Regions from separate parts of the Streptomyces sp. NPDC059851 genome, predicted to be linked through region 2. Evidence: riboswitches for the same ligand, from Rfam matches in the RefSeq annotation. Region 2 holds a riboswitch; each other region holds the start of a gene.
The links. Region 2 has a riboswitch for cyclic di-AMP ahead of ACFV7Q_RS20770 (M23 family metallopeptidase). Riboswitches for the same ligand answer to the same signal wherever they lie in the genome.

Region 1: linked by a shared signal. The riboswitch ahead of ACFV7Q_RS21960 (transglycosylase family protein) and the one ahead of ACFV7Q_RS20770 (M23 family metallopeptidase) in region 2 are both predicted to bind cyclic di-AMP.
Region 3: linked by a shared signal. The riboswitch ahead of ACFV7Q_RS15810 (peptidoglycan DD-metalloendopeptidase family protein) and the one ahead of ACFV7Q_RS20770 (M23 family metallopeptidase) in region 2 are both predicted to bind cyclic di-AMP.

The regions. Positions count from the first base shown of each region.
Region 1 covers NZ_JBHWJJ010000065.1:18,234-22,875, forward strand. The annotation lists gene eno (phosphopyruvate hydratase) at 1-979, opposite strand, end outside; gene ACFV7Q_RS21960 (transglycosylase family protein) at 1,287-2,000, opposite strand; cyclic di-AMP (ydaO/yuaA leader) riboswitch at 2,003-2,174, opposite strand; gene ACFV7Q_RS21965 (transglycosylase family protein) at 2,450-3,514, opposite strand; gene ACFV7Q_RS21970 (cytochrome P450) at 3,617-4,642, opposite strand, start outside.
Region 2 covers NZ_JBHWJJ010000058.1:38,774-43,415, forward strand. The annotation lists gene ACFV7Q_RS20760 (M16 family metallopeptidase) at 1-1,170, shown strand, start outside; gene ACFV7Q_RS20765 (M16 family metallopeptidase) at 1,191-2,558, shown strand; cyclic di-AMP (ydaO/yuaA leader) riboswitch at 2,768-2,923, shown strand; gene ACFV7Q_RS20770 (M23 family metallopeptidase) at 2,937-3,731, shown strand; gene ACFV7Q_RS20775 (GntR family transcriptional regulator) at 3,929-4,594, shown strand.
Region 3 covers NZ_JBHWJJ010000037.1:59,181-63,822, forward strand. The annotation lists gene ACFV7Q_RS15800 (aspartate aminotransferase family protein) at 4-1,389, shown strand; gene ACFV7Q_RS15805 (tyrosine-protein phosphatase) at 1,430-2,248, opposite strand; cyclic di-AMP (ydaO/yuaA leader) riboswitch at 2,560-2,762, shown strand; gene ACFV7Q_RS15810 (peptidoglycan DD-metalloendopeptidase family protein) at 2,767-3,783, shown strand; gene ACFV7Q_RS15815 (SGNH/GDSL hydrolase family protein) at 3,964-4,642, shown strand, end outside.

The DNA of each region.
Region 1 (4,642 bases), on a different contig from region 2:
CGATGCCGCGGGCGAGGCGCTCGGGGTTGGTGACGAAGAGGTCGTCGCCGACGAGCTGGACCTTGGCGCCGAGCTTCTCGGTGATGGTCTTCCAGCCGGCCCAGTCGTCCTCGAACAGCGGGTCCTCGATGGAGACGAGCGGGTACGCCGAGACGAGCTCCGCGTAGTAGTCGGTCATCTCGGCGGCGGAGCGGGCCTGGCCCTCGAAGTGGTACTTGCCGTCCTTGTAGAACTCGGAGGCGGCGACGTCGAGCGCGAGGGCGATGTCCTTGCCGGGGGTGTAGCCGGCCTGCTTGATGGCTTCGAGGATGAGGTCGAGGGCCTCGCGGTTGGAGCCCAGGTTCGGGGCGAAGCCGCCCTCGTCGCCGAGGCCGGTGGACAGGCCCTTGCCCTTCAGCACGGACTTGAGGGTGTGGTAGACCTCGGTGCCCCAGCGCAGGGCCTCGGAGAAGGACTCGGCGCCGATCGGCGCGATCATGAACTCCTGGATGTCCACGTTGGAGTCGGCGTGCGAGCCGCCGTTCAGGATGTTCATCATCGGAACGGGCAGCAGGTGCGCGTTCGGGCCGCCGAGGTAGCGGAACAGCGGGAGGTCGGAGGCCTCGGACGCGGCGTGCGCGACGGCGAGGGAGACGCCGAGGATGGCGTTGGCGCCGAGCGAGCCCTTGTTGTCGGTGGCGTCCAGGTCGAACATGGCCTGGTCGATCAGGCGCTGCTCGGTGGCGTCGTAGCCGACGAGCTCCGGGCCGATCTGCTCGATGACCGCGAGGACGGCCTTCTCCACGCCCTTGCCCATGTAGCGGTTGGGGTCGCCGTCGCGGAGCTCGATGGCCTCGAAGGCACCGGTGGAGGCGCCGGACGGAACGGCAGCACGGCCGGTGCTGCCGTCGTCGAGGCCCACCTCGACCTCGACCGTGGGGTTGCCTCGGGAGTCCAGGATTTCCCGGGCTACGACGACGTCGATGGACGGCACGAGCATCTCCTTCTGGGATGTGACGCTGGGTGTGCGGTGGCGTGTCGGGCCGAGGGACCGGCCCTGCCGCCTAGAGCCTAACCGCAGCCGGGGGGTCGGCCCGCCGACCGCCCGGGTCCTGGGACGAAAAAGGGCCCGAATACCCCGCTTCCGGGACATACGGACCTCGATGGGCCTGCCTCCGACCGCTGTCGGGGGCGCACGCGCCACCGCCCGGCGCGTGGGGGGATACGCGCCGGGCGGTGGGGTTCACACGTGCGGTGACCGTTCGCTTCAGTCCGCGCGGTTGCGCACGCGGGGCTTAGCGGGATGTTCAGCCGAGCTTCAGCTTCTGGCCCGGGAAGATCAGGTCGGCGTCGGAGACGATGTCCTTGTTGAGCTCGAAGAGCTTCTCCCAGCCGCCCTTGACGTTGTTGGCGTCGGCGATGGAGCCGAGCGTGTCGCCGGCCTTGACCTCGTAGGAGCCGTTGCCGGTCTTCGGGGCGGGGGCCTCGGAACGCTCGGACCGGGTCGTGGGGGCCCCGGCGGTGCGCGGGGTCTCCTTCTTGGTCTCGGTCTTCTTCGGCTGGGTCTTCTTGGTCTCGGTCTTCGGGGTCGACTTGGTGGTGGTGCTGTTGGTGGTGGTCGAACCGCCGCCGGTGTAGGCGGAGTTGGACAGACCCTTGCCGCAGTGCGGCCAGGCGCCCTTGCCCTGGCCCTTGAGGACCTTCTCCGCGATGGCTATCTGCTGCGCCTTGGAGGCCTGGTGGGCCTGCGGGGCGTACGCCTTGCCGCCGTACCCGGCCCAGGTGGAGGCCGAGAACTGCAGGCCGCCGTAGTAGCCGTTGCCGGTGTTGATGGACCAGTTGCCGCCGGACTCGCACTGGGCGACGCGGTCCCACTCCGAGGCCGTGGCGGCGGAGGCGGTGCCCGCGGTCATCAGGGGCGCGGCCACGGCGACACCGGCGACGCCGGCGAGCGTCACGATGCGGGTGGTCCGCTCGATGGCGGTGGCGCGACGGTGCTTGCCCTTGCCCGAAAGCAGCATGGAGTTCTCCTCACCGACGCCTGCGAGGTGAGCTGTCGGGTTCGGGCAGATGAGTTGCCCGGCCGCGCGGTGTGTCGCGCGGCTTCACCCCAAGCCGGTGCGTGACCGTCTTTCAACGGCCTTTGCCGGCGCCTTCGTTGGTTCCCCCGCTCCTGCCTTCGGCGCTTGACGCGACGAGTGTTCCCTCCGTCCGCCGGCAGGATTCGGCGATGCGGTCGAAGGGGCCCGCGGTGGCGAGCGGTTCAGACCGTAGACATGTCCCTCCCCGATGTTCAACGAGGAACACCGGGGAGGGAAGGCCCCTACTTGCGCTGCTTTTCATGGTGTTTGCGCAGGTGGGGGCGGGGTTTGCCCGAGCTTGCGGGCGGGACACGCCAGTTGACCGGAAGAGACGCATGTCTCATTTGAACGAACCGGACATCCAGCACCTTCCGGGCGCCCGAACTGCCCTATTTCTTCTTTAGATCCAGATTCTGGCCGGGCTTGATCAGGTTGGCGTCACCGCCGATGACCTGCTCGTTGGCCTCGTACAGCGCGCCCCAGCCCCCCGTGACGCCGTTGGCGTCCGCGATGGTCGCCAGGCTGTCGCCCTCCTTGACGGTGTACGAGGCCGGCGACGCCTCGACGGCGGGCGCACCGCGGTGCTTGCCGGTGCCCAGGGTGCTCGGGACGGCGCCCGGGTCGGTGGAGGCGCCGGGTGCCTCCGGCGTGCCCGGCGCCGCAGGGGCGGAGGAGTTGACCGGGGCGGTGGGATCGCCGCCCGGGGTGGGGGCCCCCGGCGTGCCGGGCGCGGAGCCGTCCGGGTTGCCCGGGGTGGCGCCCGGGGCGCCCGGGGTCCCGGGGGTGCCCGGCGGGGTCGGGGTGGGGGTGACCGGGTTCGCGGTCGGGTCTCCGGGGAACACCGGCGGCAGCGTCGGGGCCGTGGTCGTACCGTCCGGAGCGGGCATGACGGGCAGTCCGCTGGAGGGGCCGGTCGGAGCGGGCGGCAGCGTGTAGTTCGGCGCGGGGGTCGGGGCGCCGTAGTCCGTGGCCCGGTTGCCGGAGCCGGTCGAGGGCACCGCCTCGTCCGGGCGGCTCTGGGACTGGCCGACGGCCCGGTACTGGCCCTTCGCACCGGGGTCCACGTCCGCGGCGGGCGCGTCCTTGGTCAGGCCGGCCTGGGCCGCGCAGTTCTGCCAGGCCTCGGGGCCCTGGGAGCCGAGCACGCGCTCGGCGACGGCGATCTGCTGGGACCGGCTCGCCAGGTCGGCCCGGTCGGCGAACTCCTCGCCGCCCGCGTTCTTCCACTCCTCCTGGGTGAACTGGAGCCCGCCGTAGGCGCCGCTTCCGGTGTTGGCGCTCCAGGTTCCGCCGCTCTCGCACTCGGCGACCTTGTCCCAGGTGGCGGCTTCTGCCGCGCTCGCACCAGTGGCCGCGAGCAGCGGCATGGCCAGTGCGGAGCCGGTGACCCCGGCGGTGACGACAATCGCGGGTACCTGGCGGGGGCGTCTGTGGCGGCCGTTCCCGGAACGCATGTGCAGCACCTTTCGCATAACGGCTGGGTAACGGCAGAACCTAGCGGCCTTCGAACGATTGTCACAAGTTGAGCAAGAACCTGACTTTCCCTCAGGAAGAAATCAGATGTTTCGGGGTGTGAATCGGACAGGAAGGGTGCGCAGGCCACGCATGATCAGACCGCCCCGCCATCGAAGGTCAGTTGACGGAACAGCCAGTTCCAGATCCGGCAGACGCGTCAGCAAAGTCGCAAGCGCCGTCTGTCCCTCAAGTCGCGCGAGCGGGGCGCCCAGGCAGTAGTGGATCCCGTGCCCGTACCCCAGGTGCTGGTTGTCGACGCGGGAGAGGTCCAGGGTGTCCGGCTCGGCGAACCGCGCGGGGTCCCGGTCGGCGGCGGCGAGCACGACGAGCACAGGGTCACCGACGGCGATGTCCTGCCCCCCGAGGGTCAGCGGCCGGGTGGCGAACCGCCAAGTGGCCAGCTCCACGGGACCGTCGTAGCGGAGCAGTTCCTCGACCCCGGTCTGGAGCAGGTCGCGCTCGCCGGCGGCGAGGGACTCCTGGAGGCGGGCGCGCTGGCCGGGGTTCATGAAGAGGGAGTGGATCCCGTTGCCGATGAGGTTCACCGTGGTCTCGAAACCCGCGAACAGGAGGATGAAGGCCATGGCGGTGGCCTCGGCCTCCGTCAGGTGGTCCCCGTGGTCGCTCGCCCGGATCAGATCGGAGATGAGGTCATTGCCCAGGTCATCCCTTTTACGGTGGATGAGTTCCCCGAGATAGGTCCGCATCTGCTTCACGGAACGGGCCACTCCGCCCCGCGGACCGCCGCCGTGCCGGATCATCATCCCCGCCCAGTCACGGAAATCGTCCTGGTCCTCGCGCGGTACGCCGAGCATCTCGCAAATGGCGTAAATGGGCAGCGGGAAGGCGAACTCGTGGATGAGATCCGCCTCACCCCGCCCGGCGAAGGCGTCGATGAGTTGATCGGTCAGCTCCTGCACCCGGGGTGTGAACTCCGCCACCCTGCGCGGCGTGAACGCCTTCGACACCAGGCGCCGCAGCCGGGTGTGGTCCGGCGGGTCGATGTTCAGCAGATGCGTCATCAGCTCCGCCTTGCGCTCCCCCGGGATCCCGGTCTTGCCCTTGGC
Region 2 (4,642 bases):
ATGTTCCAGGGCTCCGCGAGCGTACCCGGCAACGGCCACTTCGAGATGGTCCAGGGTGCGGGCGGCTCCCTGAACGGCACGACGAGCTTCGAGCGCACCAACTACTTCGAGACCATGCCGGCCCACCAGCTGGAGCTCGCGCTCTGGCTGGAGGCGGACCGGATGGGCTCGCTGCTGACCGCCCTGGACGACGAGTCCATGGAGAACCAGCGCGACGTCGTCAAGAACGAGCGCCGCCAGCGCTACGACAACGTCCCCTACGGCACCGCCTTCGAGCGGCTGACCGCGCTCGCCTACCCCGAGCCCCACCCGTACCACCACACCCCGATCGGCTCGATGGCCGACCTGGACGCGGCCTCGCTGGAGGACGCGCGCGCGTTCTTCCGCACCTACTACGCGCCCAACAACGCGGTGCTGTCGGTGGTCGGCGACATCGACCCGGCCCAGACCCTCGCCTGGGTCGAGAAGTACTTCGGCACCATCCCCTCCCACGACGGCAAGCTGCCGCCGCGCGACGGCACGCTGCCGGACACCATGGGCGCCGAGCTGCGCGAGGAGATCGTCGAGGACGTCCCCGCCCGCGCCATGATGGCCGCCTACCGGCTCCCGCACGACGGCACCCGCGAGTGCGACGCCGCGGACGTGGCCCTGACCATCCTGGGCGGCGGCGAGTCCTCCCGCCTGCACAACCGCCTGGTACGCCGCGACCAGACGGCCGTCGCGGCCGGCTTCGGCATGCTCCGCCTGGCCGGCGCGCCCTCCCTGGGCTGGCTGGACGTGAAGACCTCCAGCGGTGTCGAGGTGCCGGCCATCGAAGCGGCGGTGGACGAGGAGCTGGCGCGGTTCGCCGCCGAGGGCCCGACCGCCGAGGAGATGGAGCGGGCGCAGGCGCAGCTGGAGCGCGAGTGGCTGGACCGGCTGGGCACGGTGTCCGGCCGCGCCGACGAACTGTGCCGCTTCGCGGTGCTGTTCGGTGACCCGCAGCTGGCACTGACCGCCGTCCGGAGGCTCCTCGACATCACCGCCGAGGAGGTGCAGGCCGTCGCCGCGGCCCGGCTGCGCCCCGACAACCGCGCGGTGCTGGTGTACGAGCCCCTCGCGGCCGACGCCACCGAAGGCGGCGAAGGCGCCGACGCGACCGAGAACGAGAACGAGGGGGCGGAGCAGTGAGCGACACCGCAGCCGTCACGATGACCTTCCACCCGCGGCCCCAGGCCGGGCAGCCCCGGCCGTGGGCCTTCCCGGCCCCCGAGCGCGGCTCCCTGCCCAACGGCCTGACCGTGCTGCGCTGCCACCGGCCGGGTCAGCAGGTGGTGGCCGTCGAGGTCAATCTCGCCGCCCCGTTGGACGCCGAGCCCGAGGGCCTGGACGGCGTCGCGACGATCATGGCGCGCGCCCTGTCGGAGGGCACGGACAAGCACACCGCCGAGGAGTTCGCGGCCGAGCTGGAGCGCTGCGGCGCCACCCTCGACGCGCACGCCGACCACCCGGGCGTGCGCGTCTCGCTGGAGGTCCCCGCCTCCCGCCTGCCGAAGGCCCTGGGCCTGCTCGCCGAGGCCCTGCGGGCGCCCGCCTTCGCCGACAGCGAGGTGGACCGCCTGGTCCGCAACCGCCTCGACGAGATCCCGCACGAGCTGGCCAACCCGCAGCGCCGCGCGGCCAAGGAGCTCTACCGCCAGCTCTTCCCCGCCGCCCTGCGGATGTCCCGTCCGCGCCAGGGCACCGCGGAGACGGTGGCCCGGATCGACTCCGTGGCCGTGCGCGCCTTCTACGAGGCCCATGTGCGCCCCGCCACCGCCACCGCGGTGGTCGTCGGCGACCTGACCGGCATCGACCTGGACGCCGTACTGGCGGACACCCTGGGCGCCTGGACGGGCACCGCGGGCCGGCCGCTGCAGGTGCCGCCGGTGACCGCCGACGACACCGGCCGCGTGATCATCGTGGACCGGCCCGGAGCGGTGCAGACGCAGCTGCTCATCGGCCGGATCGGACCGGACCGGCACGACACGGTGTGGGCGGCACAGGTCCTCGGCACGTACTGCCTGGGCGGCACCCTCACCTCGCGCCTGGACAAGGTGCTGCGCGAGGAGAAGGGCTACACCTACGGCGTGCGCGCCTTCGGTCAGGTGCTGCGCTCCACGGCGGACGGCCGGGGCGCCTCGATGCTCGCCATCAGCGGCTCGGTGGACACCCCGAACACCGGCCCGGCCCTGGACGACCTGTGGAAGGTGCTGCGCACCCTCGCCGAGGGCGGCCTGACCGATGCGGAGCGGGACGTCGCCGTGCAGAACCTGGTGGGTGTGGCCCCGCTGAAGTTCGAGACGGCCGCGGCCGTCGCCGGAACGCTGGCGGACCAGGTGGAGCAGGAGCTTCCGGACGACTACCAGGCGCAGTTGTACGCGCAGCTGGCCTCGGCGGGCACGGTGGAGGCGACCACGGCGGTCGTGAAGGCCTTCCCGGTGGACCGCCTGGTCACGGTGCTGGTGGGTGACGCCGCGCAGATCGAGGAGCCGGTGCGGGCGCTCGGGATCGGCGAGGTCACCGTCGTCAGCAACTGACGTCGCTCCCGCCCGTGGCAACTGAAGGGTGATTCAAGGGGCTTCGGCGGCTTGTCCGCCGGAGCCCCTTATGTCTGTTTAGCCCGTAGATCGGCTTATGGGGTGTGGCGTGCGCAACAAAAGGCCGTGACCATTTGGTGATTGACTGATGATCCGCCTAGCGTCGGCCCTGCTGTCCGTCAGTTGGTACGCGCCGCACCCGCGGCACCGGGCAGCGATCGCCGAGTCCCCGTCAGGCGTGAGCCTGGGGAGCCGGGGACCCACATGTCCCTGGGGTGAATCGGGCCGCCTCGCCAGAGGGGCCCGTAGGAGACCTTCCTGCTCCGAACCCGTCAGCTAACCCGGTAGGCGAGAAGGAAGGAAAGGATCAGCCTCTCCATGGCCTTTGGCAGCCGCGCTACCGGCAAGCACCGTGGTTCCAGCCGTCTGAGCCGCAAGACCGCCGGTTACGCCGGCGTGGCCGCCCTCGCGACCACCGGCGTCGTGGGCACGCTCGCGGGCCCGGCGTTCGCCGCTTCGGACAAGGCTCCCTCCACCGAGGACACCGGGCTGAACGCGGTCGTCACCGCCGCGGACCTCGCCGGCGACGTCGAGGCCCAGGCCGAGGCCCAGCAGGCCGCCGCCGAAGCCACCGCCGCCAAGGAGAAGGCCGAGGCCGACGCGAAGGCCCGGGCCGCCGAGGCCAAGCAGAAGGCCGAGGAGAAGGCGAAGGCCGAGCGCGAGGCCGCCGAGCGCGCCGCCCGCGAGGAGGAGCGCAAGCGCCTCAACACCTTCGTCTCCCCGCTCGACGACTCCTACGTCTCCACCCAGTACCGCGCGGGCGGCGGCATGTGGTCCTCCGGCAGCCACACCGGCATCGACTTCCACGCCGCCTCCGGCACCTCGGTCCACGCAGTGGGCCTCGGCACCGTCGTCGAGGCCGGCTGGGGCGGTGCGTACGGCAACAACGTCGTCATCAAGCACGCCGACGGCACCTACACGCAGTACGGCCACCTCGCCTCGCTGAGCGTCTCCGTCGGCCAGCAGGTCACCCCCGGCCAGCAGATCGGCCTGTCGGGCTCCACCGGCAACTCCAGCGGCCCGCACCTGCACTTCGAAGCCCGCACCGGCGCCTCGTACGGCTCGGACATCGACCCGATCGCGTACCTGCGCTCGCACGGCGTCGACCTCTGATCCGGACGCGTCCGCACGCACACCGCTCCGCCCGAAGGCCCCGGCTCACCGAGCCGGGGCCTTCGGCGTCCTGGCCGCAAATACCCCCGATTTCCGTCCCCGCTCGGAAAATTCCGCGAGTTGCAATAGAGTCCCCGTACGATCCCAGTACGGTCACGGCATTTCGCCGGCAGTCGGAATCAAGCGGAGGTCCGGTCTTGCGTATTCCCGCGCACGCGGTATGCACTGCAATCCGCGACGACATCGTCTCCGGGGTGTTCGAGCCGGGCGGCAGGCTGACCGAGGAGGTGCTCGCCCGCCGCTACGGCGTCTCGCGCGTCCCGGTCCGCGAGGCGCTGCGGACCCTGCAGTCCGAGGGCTTCGTGACCACCCGCCGCCACGCGGGCGCCTGTGTGGCCGAGCCCACCGAGCAGGAGGCGGCCGACCTGCTGGAGATGCGGATGCTGCTGGAGCCGCTGGCGGCCTCGCGGGCCGCACGCCGGCGCACCGAGGGACACCTCAAAGTGCTGCGCGGGCTGGTCAGGCTGGGCCAGGAGCGGGCCAGACAGGGGCAGGGCGAGGATCTGCGGGCGCTGGGGAGCTGGTTCCACGAGACCCTGGCGCAGGCCTCCGCCAGCCCGGGGCTGATCACGCTGCTCACCCAGATGCGGCACAAGGTCGCCTGGATGTACACCGTGGCGGCCCCGGCCCGGCCGGTGGAGTGCTGGGCGGAGCACGGCGCGATCGTGGACGCGGTGGCGCGCGGGGACGCCGAGCGGGCGAAGGCGCTGACGGCGGTCCACGCCGACCGAACGGCCGGGGCCTACCGGCTGCGGGTGAGGACTTCGCAACCTGCCGTAAACATGGCGAGCGGTTCCCATTAACACGAGCGGCGTATGAATGGGGATACCGGTACTCCGGGCCCGGCTTTT
Region 3 (4,642 bases), on a different contig from region 2:
ACCGTGTCCGGAAGCTTCGACCTGAAGGCCCTGCTCGCCGAGCGCGGTGCGGAGCGGTACGAGCTGCACGCCCGGCACCTGAACCCGCAGCTGCCGCGCATGCTGCACACCATCGGCTTCGACAAGGTCTACGAGCGGGCCGAGGGCGCCCACTTCTGGGACGCCGAGGGCAACGACTACCTGGACATGCTGGCCGGGTTCGGGGTGATGGGCCTGGGCCGCCACCACCCCGTCGTCCGCCGGGCCCTGCACGACGTCCTCGACGCGCAGCTCGCCGACCTGACCCGCTTCGACTGCCAGCCGCTGCCCGGGCTGCTGGCCGAGAAGCTGCTGTCGTACAGCCCGCACCTGGACCGCGTCTTCTTCGGCAACAGCGGCACCGAAGCCGTGGAGACCGCCCTGAAGTTCGCCCGGTACGCCACCGGGCGGCCCAGGATCCTCTACTGCGACCACGCCTTCCACGGGCTGACCACCGGCTCGCTCTCGGTGAACGGGGAGGCCGGCTTCCGGGACGGCTTCGCGCCGCTGCTCCCCGACACCCGGATCGCGCTCGGGGACCTGGCCGCACTGGAGCGGGAGCTGGAGCGCGGCGACGTCGCCGCCTTCGTCGTCGAACCGATCCAGGGCAAGGGCGTGCACGCCGCCCCGCCCGGCTTCCTGCCGGCCGCGCAGGGGCTGCTGCGCCGGCACAAGGCACTGCTGATCGCCGACGAGGTGCAGACCGGCCTCGGACGGACCGGCGATTTCTACGCGTACCAGCACGAGCCGGGTGTGGAGCCGGACCTGGTGTGCGTGGCCAAGGCGCTGTCCGGCGGCTACGTCCCGGTCGGCGCCACCCTGGGCCGGGACTGGATCTTCAAGAAGGTCTACTCGTCCATGGACCGGGTGCTGGTGCACTCCGCCAGCTTCGGCTCCAACGCCCAGGCGATGGCTGCCGGGCTGGCGGTGCTCTCCGTCATGGACGACGAGGCGGTCGTCGCGAACGCCCGGGCGATGGGCGACCTGCTGCGCGGGCGCCTCGCGGCGCTCGTCGACCGGTACGAGCTGCTGCACGAGGTCCGGGGCCGCGGCCTCATGATCGGCATCGAGTTCGGCCGGCCGTCCTCGCTGCGGCTGCGCAGTCGGTGGGCCGCGCTCCAGGCAGCCCGCAAGGGGTTGTTCGCGCAGATGGTGGTGGTGCCGCTGCTCCAGCGGCACCGGATCCTGACGCAGGTGTCCGGCGACCGCCTGGAGGTCATCAAACTGATTCCGCCGCTGATCGTGGACGAGGCGGACGTCGACCGGTTCGTCGGCGCCTTCCGTGCGGTCATGGACGAGGCGCACGCCGGCGGCGGGCTGCTGTGGGACTTCGGTCGGACCCTGGTCAAGCAGGCCGTCACAGGCGGCTGACAGCCCGCCCGCCGCGCTGCCCGCTGCCCGCGAGGTCGGCCTAGTCGAGCAGCCGCTCGCGCAGCCGGTCGAGGGTCCCGGCCGTGAGGCCGAGGCCCTCGGCGAGGTAGCGGTCGGCACCGCCCCAGTGCTCGTCGATGGTGTCGAAGGCCGCGGTCAGGTACGCGACGCGGGCGTCGAAGAGCGGGGCGAGCAACTCCATCACCTCGGGGGAGCGGGCCTCGGGTGCGTCGCTGCCGCGACGGACCCGGTAGCGACGGTGCGGGGCATTGGACTCCAGGTAGTCCGCCACGATGGCCTCGCGCTCCACGCCCAGTGCGAGCAGGGTCACGGCGATCGACAGGCCGGCCCGGTCCTTGCCCGCCGCGCAGTGCATGAGTGCCGGGAGGCCGTCCTCGGCGAGGGCGTGCAGGACCCGGCCGTGTTCGGCGGTGCGGTCCACGATCATCGTCCGGTACGAGTTCACCATCCGGGCGGATGCTTTTCCGTCGCCGAGGATTCCGCGGAGCTGCTCCACGTTCCCGTCGCGGACCATGGTCCAGAATTCCTTGCCGGCGGCCGGGTCGGACAGCGGGATGTTGACGTTGCGCACCCCGGGCAGCTCGACGTCGGGACCTTCCAGCGCTTGGTCGGCCGCGTTGCGGAAGTCGAAGACGGTGCGCAGTCCGAGTGATATCAGGAATTCTGTATCGGTTTCGGTGGCATGTGCGAGATGTCCGCTTCGGAAGAGTCGTCCCGTCTTGACCCTCCGCCCGTCCGTGGTCGGCAGGCCGCCCACGTCCCGGAAGTTGCGCACACCGGACAGTTCGGGCTCGGCGGGTGGGACTCCCGGCGATCTGGGGGATATCGACTGGGTCACGGGTAATCCTCCGCATCGTTATTGAGTGTCCGAATTGCGTCGCTTGGGTCCAACTTGCCGGTGCCGGGGGCGAGATCGGGAGCAGCCCCGTGAGCCAGATCATACGGTGACCGTGAGTGCCTGATCGCCCGAGTCGAATGGCCCGGCCGGAAAGGCCGTTGGCGGTGGGGAATGGACGCAGGGTGACCGGAATTCCGAAGAACTCCCGTCCCTGTGAATCCGTCAGGAAATTCATGGCTTGTTCCGTGACGTCCCGCTCGATTACGTTCGCGACCGATCCGGATGGACCGCCTAATCCTGCCGCCGTCCGGTAACCGCACTCGACCAAACTCGCGCGGCAGGAGCGGGGGAACCAGGTAGGCCGCTGCTCCGGAGTTCCACTCCGGAGCAGCTAGGGGTGAAGCCGTACGTGCTCCGTTCCCTTCACGTGCACGTCCGCGTTGCACGTCCACGGACGGCCGGACATCTCCCATCCGAACCCGACAGCTCACCCCGCAGGCGCCGGAGAGGAATTCGCCATGCCGGCAAAGGGTAAGCACCGCCGCCCGAAGTCCCCCGCCGCAGTCCGCGGTTTCGTCGTCGCCGTCGCCGGCACCGGTGGGGCGGCCCTGGCCCTGCCGCTGATCGGTGCCACCGGCGCCCATGCGGCGCCCGCCCCGGCCCCCGCCGCGGTGCCCGCCGCGGCCCCGCAGGCCCCGGCGGCCGTCCAGACCGCGGCCACCGCGGCCACCGCTGCCGTCGGCGCCGCTCCGTCCCTCTACACGGTCCGGACGGGCGACTGCCTCTCCGTCATCGCGGCCGACCACGACGTCCCCGGCGGCTGGCAGCGGCTCTACGCCGACAACCGCGACGCCGTCGGCGACAACCCCTCCCTGATCCACCCCGGGCTGAAGCTGGCCCTCGGCGCCCGGGGCGAGGCGGCCCCCGACCAGGCTCCGGCCGAGCGGCCCGCCCCGGCGCCGAAGCCGAAGCCGAAGCCGAAGGAGAAGGAGAAGGCCGCGGCCACCGGTTCCCCGCGCACCGCCGCGCCCGCGCCCGCCGCCCCTGCGCCCGCGCCCGCGCCCGCCAAGAAGAGCGCGGCCGCCGCCGACACCACCACCACCGCCTCCGCCGCTGGCGCGGCCACCGCGGCCGGCTTCACCGCCCCCGTACCCGGCGGCGTCTCCACCCACTACCGGACCGCCGGCGCCATGTGGTCCAGCGGCTACCACACGGGCGTCGACTTCATCGCGAGCTCCGGCACCACCGTCAAGGCGGTCGGCGCCGGCACCGTCGTCTCCGCCGGCTGGGGCGGCTCGTACGGCAACGAGGTCGTCATCCGGCACGAGGACGGCAAGTACTCCCAGTACGCCCACCTCTCCCAGCTCTCCGTCTCGGTCGGCCAGAGCGTCAGCGGCGGCCAGACCATCGGCCTGTCCGGCTCCACCGGCAACTCCACCGGTCCGCACCTGCACTTCGAGGTCCGCACCGGCCCCTCGTACGGTTCGGACATCGACCCGATCGCCTACCTGCGCTCCAAGGGCGTGACCATCTGACGGTTCGCACCGCCGCCGCGTGCGGCGGACCCGCGTGAGGCCGGGACCCGAGGGCCCCGGCCTCACGCGCTGTCATGCCGTACCGACCGGGTGGTACAGATCACGGTCCGTCAACCCCTTCCTACGGTGGCGTAGGTCACGTCCCGCGGTGAAGGATATGGTCCCGTGGCAGCGACGACGATGACAGAGACGACAGAAACGACGCACCGGACCATCGGCTCGTACGCGGCACTCGGGGACAGCTTCACCGAGGGTGTGGGGGACCCGGGGCCCGGCGAGAACTTCCTCGGGTGGGCGGACCGGCTGGCCGTTCTCCTCGCGGACCAGCGGCCGGAGGGCGAATTCCGCTACGCGAACCTCGCGGTGCGTGGACGGCTCCTCGACCAGATCGTGTCCGAACAGGTCCCGAGGGCCAAGGAACTCGCCCCCGACCTGGTGACCTTCTGCGCGGGGGGCAACGACATCATCCGGCCCGGCAGCGACCCGGACGCCGTTGCCGAGCGGTTCGAGGCCGCCGTCGCCGACCTCACCGCCTCCTGCGGTCAGGTCATGATCACCACCGGCTTCGACACCCGCGGCGTGCCCGTCCTCAAGCACCTGCGCGGCAAGGTCGCCACGTACAGCGCGCACGTGCGCGCCATCGCCGACCGGTACGACTGTCCGGTCCTCGACCTCTGGTCGCTGAAGTCCGTACAGGACCGCCGCGCTTGGGACGACGACCGGTTGCACCTCTCGCCCGAGGGGCACACCCGTGTCGCCCTGCGCGCCGCACAGGTGCTGGGGCTCGCGGTGCCGGCCGACCCCGACCAGCCGTGGCCCCCGCAGCAGCCGCGCGGCTCGGTGGACGTGACCCGCGACA